DNA from 4 places in the Buttiauxella noackiae genome. Region 3 is predicted to be linked to each of the others. Evidence: predicted binding sites of a transcription regulator. Region 3 holds the regulator's gene; each other region holds the start of a gene.
What was found. Region 3 encodes CRP, which controls carbon source genes, mostly activating them, when cyclic AMP is high. Its sites were predicted from a motif close to ATGTGANNNNNNTCACAT; they were not measured.

Region 1 (4,216 bases), on a different contig from region 3:
TGCAAAAACAGCCGCAACATTACCGTCTGGATGGGCCAACGCGACTCAAATTTATTGAAGACCTCGCAGATCGTAAAGCGCGTATGGAATGGGTACGTAACTTTATGCATCAGCTGGCGCAGAACGCTGTAGCGTAGTGCCCATGGTGGCGGGTAGCGTTTGCGCTTACCCGCCCTACTCCATTTCATTGTAACATTTACACATTCTTTCAATCCGCCAGGATTTCCCGACATCTCCCCCTGCCATAATCATCGATTAACTTTTTTATAACATTAACCATAATATTTATAGGGCTTATCGTGATTACCTCTTTGAGCGTTTTATCATCTCGCAAGGCACGCGCTATGCGTTGGCTGGCGTCGATTATGCTGGTTAGTGCAGCACTCGCCGCTTTTAACGCGAATGCCAACTCTTATCCTCTACCAGCAGAAGGCAGCCGTCTTATCGGCCAGAATTTTTTCCATGAGGTAAAAGATGACGGTGGTTCACTTGAGGCTATCGCAAAAAAATACAACGTCGGTTTCCTTGCGTTATTGCAGGCCAACCCCGGTGTCGATCCCTATGTTCCCCGTGCGGGAAGTGTTTTAACCATCCCGCGCCAAATGCTACTGCCGGATGCACCACGTGAAGGGCTGGTTCTCAATCTTGCCGAGCTGCGCGTTTACTATTATCCCAAAGGAAAGAACAGCGTAACGGTTTATCCGATTGGTATCGGTCAACTTGGCGGTGATACGGTAACACCAACGATGGTGACCAGTGTTTCAGATAAACGGGCCAATCCAACCTGGACCCCGACTGCAAATATTCGCGCTCGTTACCTGGCAAATGGCATAAAGCTTCCAGCTGTTGTTCCTGCCGGACCAGAGAACCCAATGGGCCACCATGCGATTCGTCTCGCAGCCTTTGGCGGGGTTTATCTGCTGCACGGGACTAACGCAGATTTCGGCATTGGCATGCGTGTCAGCTCGGGTTGTATTCGTCTGCGTGATGACGATATTAAAGCGCTGTACAAAGATATGCCTGTCGGAACGCCCGTTCGCATTATCAATACCGCGATTAAAACTTCGGTGGAGCCAGACGGCACGCGCTTAGTTGAAGTGCATCAGCCATTGTCTAAAGACATTAATGACGATCCTAAAGTGCTGCCGATTGTGCTCACAGAGCAGATGAAACAGTTCCAGGCCGCGCCGGAAACCGATGCAACCGTAATGGAAGAAGCAATGAAACATCGTTCGGGTATGCCAATTGATGTGAACGCGCATACTGTAGCAACCAACGAAATCTAAGTTCTCAGAGTGCTTGAGAAATGAAAAAGGCCTCGTTTTTCAACGAGGCCTTTTTCGTGGCAAGTTTTATAAATCAGCGCAATGAGGGTTAACGCTTATTTATAAATTACTGCTGTACCGTGCAGAGTGTTCGGGCCAGTTACAGAAGTGATACGGAATGAGCTGGCACCCATTTGATCGGCTTTCTCAGCCAGTTGGTCTTCAAGCGAACCCAGGTTTGTACCCGCAGTCGCGGTGATAGTACCGACTTTTTGTTGACCGGTTGGCGTTGCCTGCACTTCAACAGCGGCAAAGCTTGCGAAAGAGAGTGAACTCAGAACAGCAGCAGCGATAAGAGTTTTTACGTTTTTCATGTTATTTACCTTGAGCAGATGATTTATTAGGCCGTTAAGTTCTTTACTTAACGATCGATAACTAAATCATAGATGTGATCTGCATCACACGTCAAACTATTTTTATAACGCTCGTTAATTATTTTATAAACACACTATTTTTCATAAGCATAGGATTAAATTATTTTTAATAATCAACCTATGGCTTACGCGTGTTATTATTTTTATAATGATCGTTCATTAAACAACAAAAGGTTAAACGGTTTTCTATGTCTACTGACACCAGTTGCATCAAAAAAAGCCGTGGCCGACCGAAGGTGTTTGACAGGGAAGCAGCACTCGACAAGGCCATGGCTTTGTTCTGGCAACACGGCTATGAAGCCACCTCTATGGCACATTTGGTTGAAGCAACTGGCGCAAAAGCCCCGACGCTTTATGCCGAATTCACCAATAAAGAGGGGCTATTCAAAGCGGTGTTAGATCGCTACATCGCGCGCTTTGCACAAAAACACGAAGCCTGTTTGTTCTGTGAGGAGCGCTCACTTGAAGAGGCTTTAGAAGATTATCTCTCTATCGTCGCGAAGCTTTTCACCGATAAAGACACGCCGGCGGGCTGCTTTATCATCTGTACATCGTCAGTACTGGCGGCATCTTCGGAAGATATTGCTACGGTCATCAAAGCCCGTCATGCAATGCAGGAAAAGACGCTGGTGCATTTCCTGGAAAAACGCCAGCAGAAAGGTGAGATTCCGGCCAGCAGTTGTGTTCACAAACTGGCGAAGTACCTGTGCTGTATCATTCAGGGGATGTCGGTCAGCGCCCGTGAAAACGCCAGCTACGCAGAGCTGATGCAGATAGTCAGCACCACGATGCGGCTATTACCAGAGCTGAAGAAAGTCTGAATATCGGGCGGCATTTGCCGCCCTTTTCGTTTGCCTTAACGCTCTCGCCCTTTGCTCCAGTAGGCCATAAAGTTGATAGCGTCATGGCTCACACCGCATTCTCCGATTAAATAACGGCGCAGCATTTTCACAACGGATGATTCCGCCGCAACCCAGCCGTAAAAGGCGTTACTGGCTGTAGTGGCTTTATCCCACAACAGTTCACCTTCAGACTCTTCATTAACTGTTTCTGTAATTCCAGCAGTTTCAGGAAGCTGGGCACATTGACTCACCGCCTTGAGCAAGCACTCCCCATGCCTTGCATTGACAGCCTTTCGCGGCAACCAATGAATTTTCGCAAAACCAAATTCACTTAAATCCACGCAGTCCCCCTGCTCCGGGACTTCAAAAAACGCCTGAATTTCTGGCGGATGTTGCTGTTTCGACAGAAGTTCAAGTATGCCTCGCGCCGCAGGCAGTGCCGTTTCATCCGCAACAATTAACCCCTGGCGCAAACCCGCAGGTGGCGTCCATTCATAACCGCCGCTGTCTGCCGGATACTCAGCATTCGGTGCAACAATTTGTATTTTGTCACCAGGTTGCGAGCTAATCGCCCATGCGGAGGCTGGCCCTTCCGTGCCGTGGCTCACGAATTCAACCGTCACTTCCTGACGCTCGCGGTCAACGCGGCGCAAGGTATAGGTACGCACAACTGGCCGCTTTTCTTTAGGTAATTCTTGCAGCAACGAATACCACTGCCCGTGGTCTGGCAAGTTAGGAATTGAGCCATCTTCCGACGGGAACAACATTTTGATTCGCTGATCGGGCGAATCACATTTCATGTTTGCCACATCCGGACCGCCAAATACCAGACTCAACAGCGAAGGTGAAACGTGTGATTTATGCATTAGCCGCACATTAAACAATCTGTAGCTTTGTACCTCTGCCATTTCAACTCCTTTGCCTTGTCTTGCCTAAGCCCGAAAAAGTAACCCACAGAAATCATATGATTATTCATAAGATTAATTTGAGAAATACTATCAATTGAGATTGATAATGAGAAACGTTATCGGCAAAATTCAGCTCGTTCTTATTTCAAAACATTTTCAAATGTTAATATTTTCCCATCCAAGGAATGATGATGATGCATAAAAACGCACGCTGGGTGCTTAACCCGCTGCTTCTGGCGATGATGGCTCCGGCTTTCGCGCAGCAAACTTCCGAAGAAAATATTCTGGTTTCTGCCAACCGTATGCACCGTACGGTGGCTGAAATGGCGCAGACCACCTGGGTTATTGAAGGCACCGAGCTTGAGCAACAGATTCAGGGAGGTAAGGAGCTGAAAGACGCACTTGCACAGTTAATTCCCGGTCTGGATGTCAGCAGCCAAAGTCGTACCAACTACGGCATGAATATGCGTGGACGTTCTATCGTGGTTTTAGTGGATGGCGTTCGTCTGAACTCTTCCCGTACCGATAGCCGCCAGCTCGACTCTATCGACCCTTTTAACATCGAACATATCGAAGTTATTTCTGGTGCAACTTCGCTGTACGGCGGTGGTAGCACTGGTGGCTTGATTAACATCGTGACGAAAAAGGGGCAGCCTGACACTCAGGTCGAATTTGAAACCGGGATTAAGTCTGGTTTTAACAGCAGTAAAGATCATGATGAACGTGTCGCCAGCGCCATATCTGGCGGTAACGATAATGCCTCCGGC
Region 2 (4,216 bases), on a different contig from region 3:
ACCACCGGTGACTTCCCTAATGGGTGCACGGCTTTTAATGAAGCGGGGGCCAGCATAGTTGGTTCGCGCTCGTAGCGAACAATCTGGTAAGGCACCTGTAGCTCTTCAAGCATCCATAAAATGCGTTGCGAGCGGGAGTTATTGAGGTGATGGACGATAAGCATAAGGTAACCTTTTGTTTAGCAAGATGAGTTAACTATAGGTAAATGTGCAAAGAGTGAAGCATTAAAATTGTTCAAAAAACATGCAATACCACCTTGAAACCTGGCCGAGCAGAACTACAATTAAATTGTCAGCGCAATCCGGAACCTCCTGAGAATGTGTGATTGAGGGACGCTGATGTCGGGGGAAACCCTCCTTGCGAAAAGCGGGATAGATCGAAAGACAAAGACCGGGAATAAACTAAAGCGCCGAAGTTGGGCGCTTTAGTTTTGCCTGCTATTTTGCCTGCTATTAAGGTTAATCATCTTCCAGTAAACGAGCACCCGTCCCCTCTTCACCGAGTTTATCGCCTGGGTTTCGCAGCGGGCAGTCAGCACCCGATAGACAACCGCAGCCGATACAACCGTCCAGTTCGTCACGAAGTGCCGTCAGCGTATGAATGCGCCGGTCCAGTTCCTCGCGCCATTGCGACGACATTTTTTTCCAGTCGTTCTTATTGATTTTGTGTCCATCGGGCAGCACGCCAAACTCTTCACCAATGGTCGACAGCGGAATGCCAATACGCTGCGCAATTTTAATAATGGCTACATTTCGCAGCACATCACGCGTGTAACGACGCTGGTTTCCGCTATTTCTTCTGCTTTTGATAAGACCTTTGCTCTCGTAGAAGTGCAAAGCCGAAACGGCCACGCCGCTACGCTTCGCCACTTCGCCAGGACTGAGTAAGGGTTTAAAGCGCGGTAATTTCTTTTCCATAATGCTCTTTACCTCAAGTTAACTTGAGGAATTATACTCGCTGCCATTAGAACCAGCTAATTGAAATCGAGCTTGAGGATCGCTTATGGCACATCAGGACATTATTAAAACTTTGACTGAATGGATTGACGATCACATTGATCAACCGTTGAACATTGATGTTGTGGCAAAAAAATCAGGCTATTCAAAATGGTATCTTCAGCGGATGTTCCGCACGGTGAAACGCCAGACACTGGGTGAATACATTCGGCAGCGTCGCCTGTTGATGGCGGCCAAAGAGTTACGCAATACGCAGCGCCCGATCTTTGATATTGCGATGGACTATGGCTATGTCTCTCAACAGACATTTTCGCGTGTTTTCCGCCGCGAGTTCGACCGTACACCAACCGACTATCGCCACCACGCCTGAAGCTATTTGTGGAAGAATTGTTACCTGACAGCCCGATAAAATGGGTCAGAAAATGCGCCGCAGAACTGGCGATTAAAAGAACAAGTGTGATATAGTTCACAAATCCTGTGAGACAGGATTCTTCTTACATTTTCTGTACCCACTCATTCCCCTGACGGTCCCTGAGCTGTATTTGCCGCGCCTTGTGTCGCGCGTAACCGTTGAGCGTGATGAGTTATGCTTAAGGAACAGTTTTCATGGCGGCAATTACTACCAGCGTTTTACTTATGCGCTGGCCTTTAGTCAGTGCGGTTTTGATGTTTTTAGCCAGCACATTGAACATCCAGTTTCGCAAATCCGACTACGCATTTTTAGCGCTGGTGAGCAGTGGTCTGGGTATCGCTGCATCTTTGTGGTTTGCAACGGGTCTGTTAGGGCTGACTCTGGCCGATTTCCCAGTAATTTGGGCATCGTTCAAAGACATCATGATTGAGATATCAAGCCATGCGCCGCCAGAATGGCCGATGGTGTTGACCTGATGGGTCTGATTTGAATTGATAACGGCCTCATTGCGAGGCCGTTTTTGTTTGTATCGGTTAGCTTTTGCCGTCGCGGGCATCCACCGTACTTTGCCTGAATATCAGCTCAGCTTTGGCTCTACTCCCCGTCGGTTCATCGTGGTTGGCAATTTTTTCCAGCATGAGTTGGCAGGCTTCTTGCGCAAGCCGTTTCTCATTTTGCCGCATCGACCAAATATTGTTGGCGAGGAAACTCAGCATAATATTGTCATCAAAAGTGCCAATATTAATTTCATGAGGAATATAGCCATACCGCTCACGCAACACGCCTAATGCCCCTTGCAAAATAGGCAATGATGACGCAATGAAATGTTGCGGCCAGGTATGATGGGTGTCGATGTAGTCCGTCATCATTTTTTCCCCATCGCTCAACTGGTTGTGCCCAGCGCTACTGATATGCGCGGGCGTCCACTCGATGCCGTGCTGTTCCATCGCTGCGCGATATCCAGTCAAACGGTCAATTATCGAAGGGGAATCAGGGTCGCCCACAAAGAATTGAATCGGCGCATGAATATGGTTCAGCATTGCGTCAGTCAGCCTAAAACCGCTATCAACGTTATCCGTTACCACGCAGCATGTACCTTCCACACCAAAATCCCGATCAAGAAACACCATCGGTTTCAGACAGTTTTTCAAGTAATGCGCCTGGCTTGCCGCGTTTGTCGACACGACAAAAATTCCATCAACGTTGCGATTTTCCAACGATTTCACCAACAGATTTTCATAAGCAGCATCGTTGTTGGTGCAACTTATCATCAACTGATAACCCTGTTCGCGGCAGCGAGCCTCCAATAATTCAGCCAGCGCGGAAAAGAAGGGGTTCGATAAGCGTGGTATCACCAGACCAAAGGTATCGGTCTTATTCAACTTCAAACTACGTGCAGCAAGATTGATGGTATAGCTATGTTTTTTAACGTAGCTATTAATCCTTTCCTGGGTCTTTTCGCTAATGCGATATTTCTGCGCGTTGCCATTCAACACCGCGCGAACCGTTGTGATGGAGACGCCAAGCTCCATGGCGATTTGCTCAATTGTCTTTGCCAATCTAACCCTTCCTTAGCTGGAGCTGGTTTGTTTACGCCATAAGGCTTTCAAACGCGGACCAAAAATCGGTAGCAACAGTGTCAGTATCGCGATACCTAAGAACACCGCACAGACCGGGCGCGTCAGAAATATCATCGGATCACCTTCGGAGATAACTAACGTGCGACGGAAATTTGATTCAGCCATTGGGCCAAGAATAATACCAATTACGATAGGCGACATAGAAAAGTCCAGCTTGATCAGAATGTAAGCTGCAAGACCTGCACCCATCATCACAAACACATCGGTCATATCATGGTTTACGGAATACGCGCCAACCGAGCACAAAACAAAGATAATCGGCACCAACACGCGACGCGGGACACTCATCACTTTGGCAAACAAGCGCATTCCCATAAAGCCCATAATGCCCATGAAGATATTTGCGGCGAATAACCCAATAAAAATGGAGTTCACTTCAACCGGGTGTTCAGTGAATAACTGCGGCCCAAGCGCCAGGCCCTGTACCATAAATGCGCCCATAATAATCGCAGTTGCGCCGTCACCAGGGATCCCAAGCGTCATCAGTGGCACCATTGCTCCCCCTGCGACAGAGTTAGCGCCTGCTTCAGGAGCTGAAACGCCTTCCGGTGAACCATGACCAAACTCTTCCGGATGTTTTGACCAACGCTTGGCTTCGTTGTACGCAATAAACGAGGCTATATCACCACCCGTTCCTGGAATCGCACCGATACCAGTGCCAATGACTGATGAGCGAATATAAGTCGGCATCACACGTTTAATGTCAGACCAGGTCGGCAAAATACGGTCAATTTTGCTTTTAGTCTGGCGCACAATACCTGCAAGACGCTCACGGTGATCTTCCTCAAGGCTTAATAAGCCTTGAGAGAAGGCGAACAAGCCAACCAGTACAGGAATAAATGAAATCCCCCCCATCAGATAGATTGAGTCAAAGGTGAATCGCATTCCGCTGGTCATTGGGTCGAGCCCAATGGTGGCAATAAATAAGCCCAGAACGCCGCCAATAAGTCCCTTAATAACGGACTGTGAGGAAACACTGGTAATAATGCTGATACCAAATATCGCTAATGCGAAATATTCAGCCGAAGAAAAACCGGTCGCGACTTTCGCCAACAAGGGCGCGATTAAGACCAGAGCGATGGTGCTAAATACACCACCAAACATAGAAGCGAGGGTCGATAAACCCAGCGCGCGTCCTGCTTCACCTTTCTTCGCCATCGGGTAACCATCAAGCACTGTGGCTGCAGACGCTGGTGTACCCGGTGTA
Region 3 (4,216 bases):
TGATGTGGCCGTTGGCGCCATGCAACTGAAGATATGGTATGCATGGTGCTCAGATGTCCCAGTATCCGCTGCAAATGTTGCTCCATCGTACTTAGCGGCCCGTTTGGAAGCCCTTCAAGCGGGTCCAGAATATTCGCGTCATTGGTTTCTCCTGGCTCATCATATTGAAGACGCTGCTGGCATCGTTGCAGAGCAATTTCACATGACTGCAAATAACGCTGGGCAAGGTCTGGCGTCAACATATTGTGCTCGCGAGCCAAAGTCGTCATTGCGTTAATATGTTCGACAATAAATTGGCTGTGTGTCACCCACAGTTTCATATCCGCCAGATAATGCGAATTAAACCCAGGCTCCTGCATTGCTTGATTCAGGGAGTTAAACAGAGCGTTATGTGCCTGGTTGACCTTCATGCGTTCATAAGCCAGCGGCGTTGGTTCGGGGTCATTACTTAGAATCAGGCGAATGGCACTTTGATCCCTTTCCAGCGCATCGTGCGCGTTCTGGCGCAACAAGCCACTCTGCCATTGTGGCCATAGCCACACCATACCGCCAAAGGCTATCAAACAGCCTAGCAAGGTATCTATCAGGCGAGGGACGATGTACTGCTCGGCACTTAATGTTATCAATTGCAGGGTATAAACGGCTGTCACCGTAAAGCCTATCGTCGCCCAGCCGTAGCTTTTGCGAATAAACAAATAGCTCACCAGCGTAATGACCAACATCGCGCCCAGGGCAATGCTTTGCGGGAAGTGGAAGTGCAGCGCAATACCTGCGATGGCAAGGCCTGCGATGGTGCCAGCCGAACGGTGGAGAATTCGAACACGTGTGGCACCGTAGCCGTTTTGTGTCACGAACATCACCGTCATTAAAATCCAGTAGGGCTTGGGCAGATGTAAAAATGCACCTAACAGACTGGCTATCGTGAGCATCACACCCAATCTTGCTGCGTTGCGAAGCGCCGCTGACTTCAATGATAAATAGCTTTTTAATGCCGCCCACAGCGGCAAACGGCGCTGCCGGTCTTCCATTAAATCACGGACATAGAGTGGGCGTTGAGTGCGTAGCACGCGAGCGACACGGCTGAAGTGGTAATGACAAAATTGCCCTACCGGGTTATCTGGATTCTGTCGGGCGATTTTCTCAAGGGCATCGATCTGTTTTTCCATCGTAAAACGCTGTGGATAACGATGATAAAGAATATCGTCAGCCAGTACACGTAGCCGCGCCGCGATTGTCTGGGCATTCCAGCGAATAACCGCTTCTGCATGGCTTTTCTCGACGAGTTTTTGCACTTCCGCAGGCTGGTGAAGGCTTACCGAGATGTGTTCCTGTAAATCTAAAGCCACCTGAAAAGCACGCAGCAAGCGCTTGTAGCCGTTATGCTGATTCGCCGCCAGCATATGAAGCTGTTGGTAGCATTGAGTAATGAGATCTACTGCTTTTTGCTGACGAGCCAGTAGCGGAGGCAGCGCTTTTTCCGGATCGGTATGTTGAGTCAGCATGCCGTATTTTGCTTCACAGTAATCTGCTAACTGCCGATAGAGCAGGCTCAATGATTCGCGTAATGGCTGCTCGCGCCACATCCAGAACCAAAACCAGTTAAATACGCCGTACCAAATCGTACCGGAGACATAAAGTAGCATCGGCTTCCAGATTGGCATATTCCCGGCCATGCTGAGCGTAAAAATAGCGGCAATCAGTGAAGCGGGAAGTAGACGCGCGTGAAGTGAGCTGATTTCTGCCGTGACACCCAGTAAAAGTGCCATCACAACAAGAATGATAGGCAGTGGCACACTGGTATACAAAAGTAGCAACTGCATGATCAAGCTACTGATGGCAAAAAGGCTGCCGCCAATAATCAAACGTTTGAAGAAGCGCTTATGGGGAGTGTCAAGGCCCGCAATATTGCAGCAGGCAGGAACTAACGAGAAAAGCAGGCCAGACTGGAGATCGCCAACGAGTAAACCTACCGCCACAGGGAGGCACAGCACCAGCGTTTGTCGCAGTGCGTAATTCACCTCGGGATGGTAGATAACTCTTCGCCACATAAACCCTTCTTACTTAAAGCTGCAGCGGCGTTAGCTGCATTCATTCACCCGAATCACTTACTTGAGTAAGCTCATCGGGATGAACTCACTTGCTGCCTAAACGGGTTTCAGATTTGGTTTTTTTGAGACAAAAATGGCGTGTTATTGAAGTAACACGCCATTTTTTTAGACGGAGATTAACGAGTGCCGTATACGACGATCGTTTTACCGTGAGCGGAGATCAGATTTTGATCTTCCAGCATTTTCAAGATGCGACCAACAGTTTCGCGAGAGCAACCCACGATCTGACCGATTTCCTGACGGGTAATTTTAATCTGCATACCGTCCGGGTGGGTCATTGCATCAGGTTGTTTAGCAAGGTTCAGCAGTGTCTGCGCGATACGACCGGTAACGTCCAGGAATGCCAGGTTGCCTACTTTCTCAGAAGTGACTTGCAGACGGCGTGCCATCTGCGAAGAAAGGCGCATCAGAATGTCTGGGTTGACCTGGATTAGCTGGCGGAATTTTTTATATGAAATTTCAGCCACTTCACAGGCACTTTTAGCACGAACCCAGGCACTACGCTCCTGACCTTCTTCGAACAGCCCTAACTCACCAATGAAATCGCCCTGATTTAGATAGGAGAGGATCATTTCCTTGCCCTCTTCATCTTTAATCAGAACAGCCACAGAGCCCTTGACGATGTAATACAGCGTCTCTGCCTTCTCACCTTGGTGAATGAGTGTGCTCTTCGATGGATACTTATGAATGTGGCAATGGGACAAGAACCATTCGAGAGTCGGGTCTGTTTGCGGTTTGCCAAGCACCATGCGCGGTTATCCTCTGTTTTATAACTGGCTACCAACGACAGGACGCTAAACATCCTGTCTGGCGTTGCAAGTAATTAGAATATTCCCCACCTTGGGGAGATGGCATGCAAGTCATTCTTGCTGCCTGTAATTAGTGATGTCCTCTGCATACATGCATTACGTCAATGTATCGATGTAGCATCTGGATTGTTTTAGCATAGCTTTTGACAAGTGTCTCCTGTTGTATCGTTTCAGCTTGACGCATGTCGCCTTCCGTTGCCAGATTTGCTGAATCTGCGTACTCTGAACGGTAATTTATCTACAGGAGTAAGTAGCATGCAGGCACGAGTGAAATGGGTTGAAGGGTTTACCTTCCTGGGTGAATCCGCTTCAGGGCACCAGATTCTTATGGATGGCAATTCTGGTGATAAAGCACCAAGCCCAATGGAAATGGTGCTGATGTCCGTTGGCGGTTGCAGTGCAATTGACGTAGTTTCTATTTTGCAAAAAGGCCGCTACACCGTGACCGACTGTGAAGTGAAACTGACCTCTGAGCGCCGTGAAGAGGCTCCGCGTTTGTTTACACATATCAATCTGCATTTCATCGTGACAGGCAAAGAGTTAAAAGATGCTGCAGTTTCCCGCGCAGTAGATCTCTCTGCTGAGAAGTACTGCTCTGTTGCACTGATGCTTGAAAAAGCTGTCAATGTTACTCATAGCTATGAAGTGATTGAAGGCTAATTTATCCGTTATCCTTCGAGCAGCAGGGGGTTGTGAGTGCCGCCCACCAGCAAATCGAATGCTAACGGGCATAAGTCATGACAAGGGCGGTGATCAATCGCCCTGATTAATATTTCGCCCTTCCGCCAACCGTTTCACTAACGGTGTCATAATCAATTCCATCGCCAGCCCCATCTTGCCGCCCGGCACCACCAATGTATTGATATGCGAAATAAATGAGCCTTGTAGCATGGCGAGTAAATACGGGAAATCGATGTCATCCAGCCCGCGAAAATGAATCACCACAAAACTTTCATCCAGTGACGGGATGCCGCGAGCCGCAAATGGGTTCGACGTATCAACAGTTGGGACGCGCTGGAAGTTGATGTGGGTGCGAGAGAATTGCGGCGTGATGTAATTGATATAGTCATCCATAGAACGAACCACAGAATCCATTACCGCTTCACGGGAATGCCCGCGCTCGCTGGTATCTCGCACCAGTTTTTGTATCCACTCCAGGTTCACAATCGGTACCACACCAACCAGTAAATCCACGGCTTTGGCTACATCATGCTGTGGCGTGACCACACCGCCGTGCAAACCTTCATAAAACAAAACATCAGTGGGTTCTGGTAGTGGCTGCCATGGCGTAAAGGTTCC
Region 4 (4,216 bases), on a different contig from region 3:
ATGCGCGGTTCGCCCGTCAACACGATATTGTTGCCTCCCAGACACAGTGCAGCTGCCAGTGGACGCATCGCCGTACCCGCATTCCCTAAGAACAAGTCCAGCTCGCCTGACGCTTGAAGTGGGCCACCCATACCAGTCACTTCGCAACGCGTGCGGTCAGCAGAGAGCGTATAAGTCACGCCCAGAGCTTTCAGCGCGTTAAGCATATGACGCACATCGTCGCTATCCAGCAAATTAGTCAGTTCGGTGGTGCCATTAGCCAGCGCAGCCAGCAAAAGAGCTCTGTTAGAGACACTTTTTGAACCAGGAAGATTAATCGTGCCGTCGACAAGGGCGATGGGTTGTAACGTCAGGGATTCCAGCATGGGGAAAATACTCTCAACTCAAACAGAATAAAAACCCCGCTAAACAGGTCGCGGGGAGAATAACAACGAGCAGCGATTAACCGTGGCGACGTTCGAAGTCGACCATAAAATTGGTTAACGCTTGTACACCTTCAAGCGGCATCGCATTGTAGATGGATGCGCGCATTCCACCCACTACGCGGTGGCCCTTCAGTGCATGCAGACCTGCGGCAAACGACTCTTCCAGGAACACTTTATCAAGGGCACTGTCAGCTAACTGGAACGGCACATTCATACGTGAACGGTTAGCCGCAGCCACATCGTTACGGTAGAAGTCGCTTTTATCAATAACACCATATAACAACTCAGCTTTTGCTTTGTTGATTTTGTCCATTACTTCAACGCCGCCCTGCTCTTTCAGCCATTTGAAGACCAGGCCGGAAAGGTACCATGCGAACGTTGGCGGGGTGTTAAACATGGAGTCATTTTCGTTAAGCACGGTGTAGTCAAGAATTGACGGGCACGCTTTATGCGCCTTGCCGAGCAAATCTTCACGCACAATAACCAACGTCAAACCCGCAGGGCCGATGTTTTTCTGCGCACCAGCGTAAACAACACCAAACCGGCTGATATCCATCGGGTGCGACAAAATAGAGGATGAGTAGTCAGCAACCACAACTTTATCACCGAAATCTGGCGTTTCATGAGTCGCGATACCGTCAATAGTTTCGTTCGGGCAATAGTGCAAGTAGGCACTGTTTTCAGAAACCTGCCACTCGCTCATCGGTTTGATGGCACGCAGGCCATCGATTGTGACTTTGGCATCAATAACATTCGGAGTGCAGTATTTATGCGCTTCTTTTACTGCGCTGCTCGCCCAGTAACCACCATCAACATAATCAGCGGTAGTTTTGTCGCCCAGCAGGTTTAACGGTACACCAGCAAATTGGCCGCGACCACCGCCGTGACAGAACAAAACTTTGTAGTTTGAGGGGATTTGCAGCAGATCACGAAAATCTTTTTCAGCTTCTTCAGCGACCTCAATAAACTCTTTACCACGGTGGCTAATCTCCATTACGGAGGTGCCTAAACCTTGCCAGTCGCAAAGTTCAAGTTGCGCACGACGAAGCACTTCAGCCGGCAGCATTGCCGGGCCGGAACTAAAATTGTATACCTGAGCCATTTCCCCTCACCACGCTTAGAGCAATAAGTTTTATCACGCTATCGGTTTTATCACTCAGATGCAGAGGCTGCAACGGTTAATCAGACATGGCTTGGTAATGTGCGCAAAATCACACAACATAATCAACCAGTCGCTGAATTAAACGCCCGATAACCACCCGTCAGGTGACTCGTGTTGCCGTGCTGGCTTTGACCCATTGATGATGTTTACAGCGTGGACAAAGAATTTTTGTTCCCGCATTTAACGTCAGCACTTCACTACATCGAATGCAGGCGTAATCCCCATCCTCCGGCACCCTCTCGAAACGCTCGCTACAATACTCAGGCAATATAGATAAACCCGGCCTGACCAAATCATCGGGGAAGTAATAGACGCTAATCTGCCCATTGGTTTCTAATATTGCCAGCCGAACCTGCCCCAAATGCTCTACACCATGCAGGCGTAGTTCCATGAAGAACTCAAATTCGGTCATGTTTTGTGCCTGCATTTTTTCCCAGGCAAACTCACCTTCTTCTATTATTACCGCAGGTTTTCCTTCCATCAGATTTTCGAGTTTTTCACTGTGGCTCATCAACCACATAGCCAAACGATATAAGCAAGCGAGCGTCATAAATACGATGAAGACAGGCAGCATCGGCACATCGTCATAAAACGCCACATCACCTGCCGCTGAGCCAAGAGTCAGAATTATCAACACTTCAAACAACGACATCTGCCTTACGCCACGCCGCCCGGTTATCTTTAAAAACAAGAACACAAGTACAAAGGTGTAAAGGCTACGAAAAGCCACTTCCCACAGAAAATCTAAAGGGACTTTGTCTAGCGCCATCCGCTGGAGATCAAAGGTCTTCATTTATACCGCCATAACAGTAGGTTACTGACAGTAAGCATAGACTGTTATGCTAAGGCCGCCTGCGTGCTGCTGACGATGGCGTCAGTCTGCTAAAACCCGTATCATTGCGCGCTTTGCGTACGACAAAAGTGAAACCTCATGACTCAAACCTTTATTCCTGGCAAAGATGCCGCTCTGGAAGATTCCATCGCTCGCTTTCAGACCAAACTCGCCGATCTTGGCTTTAATATAGAAGAAGCTTCCTGGTTAAACCCTGTACCGAACGTCTGGTCCGTACATATCCGTGATAAAGACAGCGCGCTGTGCTTTACCAATGGCAAAGGCGCAACTAAAAAAGCCGCTTTAGCTTCAGCGCTGGGTGAATATTTCGAACGTCTGTCGACTAACTATTTCTTTGCTGATTTCTGGTTGGGCAAAACCATCGCTAATGGCCCGTTCGTGCATTATCCAAACGAGAAATGGTTCCCAATCCCAGAAGATGAGCAATTGCCGGAAGGCATTCTGGACTCACGTCTGCGCGCGTTTTACGACCCTGAAAACGAAGTCACCGCAGGTATGCTTATCGACCTGCAATCAGGTAATGAAGAGCGCGGTATCTGTGCGCTGCCATTCACCCGCCAGTCCGATCAAGAAACCGTGTATATCCCGATGAACATCATCGGCAATCTGTACGTTTCAAATGGGATGTCCGCAGGGAACACCGCGAACGAAGCTCGCGTACAAGCGCTCTCAGAAGTCTTCGAACGTCACATTAAAAATCGCATTATCGCAGAAAGCATCAGCCTGCCAGAAATCCCACAGGAAGTGCTGGCTCGTTATCCGGGCGTGGTTGAGTCAATTGCAACGCTTGAAGCTGAAGGTTTCCCGATCTTTGCTTACGACGGTTCATTAGGTGGTAAATATCCGGTTATCTGCGTGGTGTTGTTCAACCCGGCAAATGGCACCTGCTTCGCCTCCTTCGGTGCTCACCCTGATTTCGGTGTAGCACTGGAACGTACCGTGACAGAACTACTGCAAGGCCGTGGCCTGAAAGATCTTGATGTGTTCACTCCACCAACGTTTGACGACGAAGAAGTGGCAGAGCATGCCAATCTCGAAACTCACTTTATCGACTCCAGCGGCCTGATCTCCTGGGATATGTTCAAGCAAGATGCTGACTATCCATTTGTTGACTGGAGCTTCTCCGGCACAACAGAAGAAGAGTTCGCCACGTTGATGGCAATCTTTGATGCAGAAGACCAGGAAGTCTACATCGCTGACTACCAGCATCTGGATGTTTACGCTTGCCGCATCATCGTTCCAGGCATGTCCGATATTTACCCGGCGGAAGACCTGCTACTCGCAAACAACAATATGGGCTATCACCTGCGCGATACAATTCTGGCTCTGCCAGGTAGCGAGTGGGAGAAGCAAGATTATCTGGACCTGATTTCTCAGTTAGATGAAGAAGGCCACGATGACTTCACTCGTGTGCGTGAATTGCTGGGTCTGGCCACAGGTAAAGATAACGGTTGGTACACGCTGCGTATTGGTGAATTGAAAGCCATGCTGGCTCTGGCTGGCGGTGATACCGAGCAGGCGCTGATCTGGACTGAATGGACGATGGAGTTCAATGCGTCTATTTTCAGCGCCGAGCGTGCTAACTATTACCGTTGCCTGCAAACGCTACTGCTGCTGGCAATGGAAGAAGACCGCCAGCCATTGCAATACCTGAATGCCTTCGTACGCATGTACGGCGCAGAAACGGTTGAAGCCGCGAGTGCAGCCCTGAGTGGAGAAGCTGCATTCTATGGGCTGCAAGTTGTAGATAGCGATTTGAAAGCCTTCCCTGCACAT

Region 1: bhsA (multiple stress resistance protein BhsA) is a predicted target of CRP. The motif match lies at 1,712-1,729, and genes of this name have one in related genera.
Region 2: IX31_RS08210 (YjcB family protein) is a predicted target of CRP. The motif match lies at 1,412-1,429, and genes of this name have one in related genera.
Region 4: serC (3-phosphoserine/phosphohydroxythreonine transaminase) is a predicted target of CRP. The motif match lies at 1,625-1,642, and genes of this name have one in related genera.

What each region holds. Positions count from the first base shown of each region.
Region 1 is NZ_JPRU01000001.1:1,145,223-1,149,438, forward strand. It holds gene mfd (transcription-repair coupling factor) at 1-137, shown strand, start outside; gene ldtC (L,D-transpeptidase LdtC) at 345-1,286, shown strand; gene bhsA (multiple stress resistance protein BhsA) at 1,382-1,639, opposite strand; gene IX31_RS05245 (TetR/AcrR family transcriptional regulator) at 1,888-2,520, shown strand; gene IX31_RS05250 (siderophore-interacting protein) at 2,556-3,449, opposite strand; gene iutA (ferric aerobactin receptor IutA) at 3,644-4,216, shown strand, end outside.
Region 2 is NZ_JPRU01000001.1:1,815,409-1,819,624, forward strand. It holds gene IX31_RS08195 (glutathione S-transferase family protein) at 1-164, opposite strand, end outside; gene soxR (redox-sensitive transcriptional activator SoxR) at 460-918, opposite strand; gene soxS (superoxide response transcriptional regulator SoxS) at 1,004-1,327, shown strand; gene IX31_RS08210 (YjcB family protein) at 1,564-1,845, shown strand; gene IX31_RS08215 (LacI family DNA-binding transcriptional regulator) at 1,903-2,928, opposite strand; gene IX31_RS08220 (tripartite tricarboxylate transporter permease) at 2,941-4,216, opposite strand, start outside.
Region 3 is NZ_JPRU01000003.1:16,029-20,244, reverse strand. It holds gene IX31_RS15970 (YccS/YhfK family putative transporter) at 1-2,048, opposite strand, end outside; gene crp (cAMP-activated global transcriptional regulator CRP) at 2,225-2,857, opposite strand; gene IX31_RS15960 (OsmC family protein) at 3,173-3,577, shown strand; gene IX31_RS15955 (phosphoribulokinase) at 3,671-4,216, opposite strand, start outside.
Region 4 is NZ_JPRU01000001.1:1,355,476-1,359,691, forward strand. It holds gene aroA (3-phosphoshikimate 1-carboxyvinyltransferase) at 1-362, opposite strand, end outside; gene serC (3-phosphoserine/phosphohydroxythreonine transaminase) at 442-1,527, opposite strand; gene IX31_RS06260 (DUF421 domain-containing protein) at 1,688-2,380, opposite strand; gene ycaO (30S ribosomal protein S12 methylthiotransferase accessory factor YcaO) at 2,519-4,216, shown strand, end outside.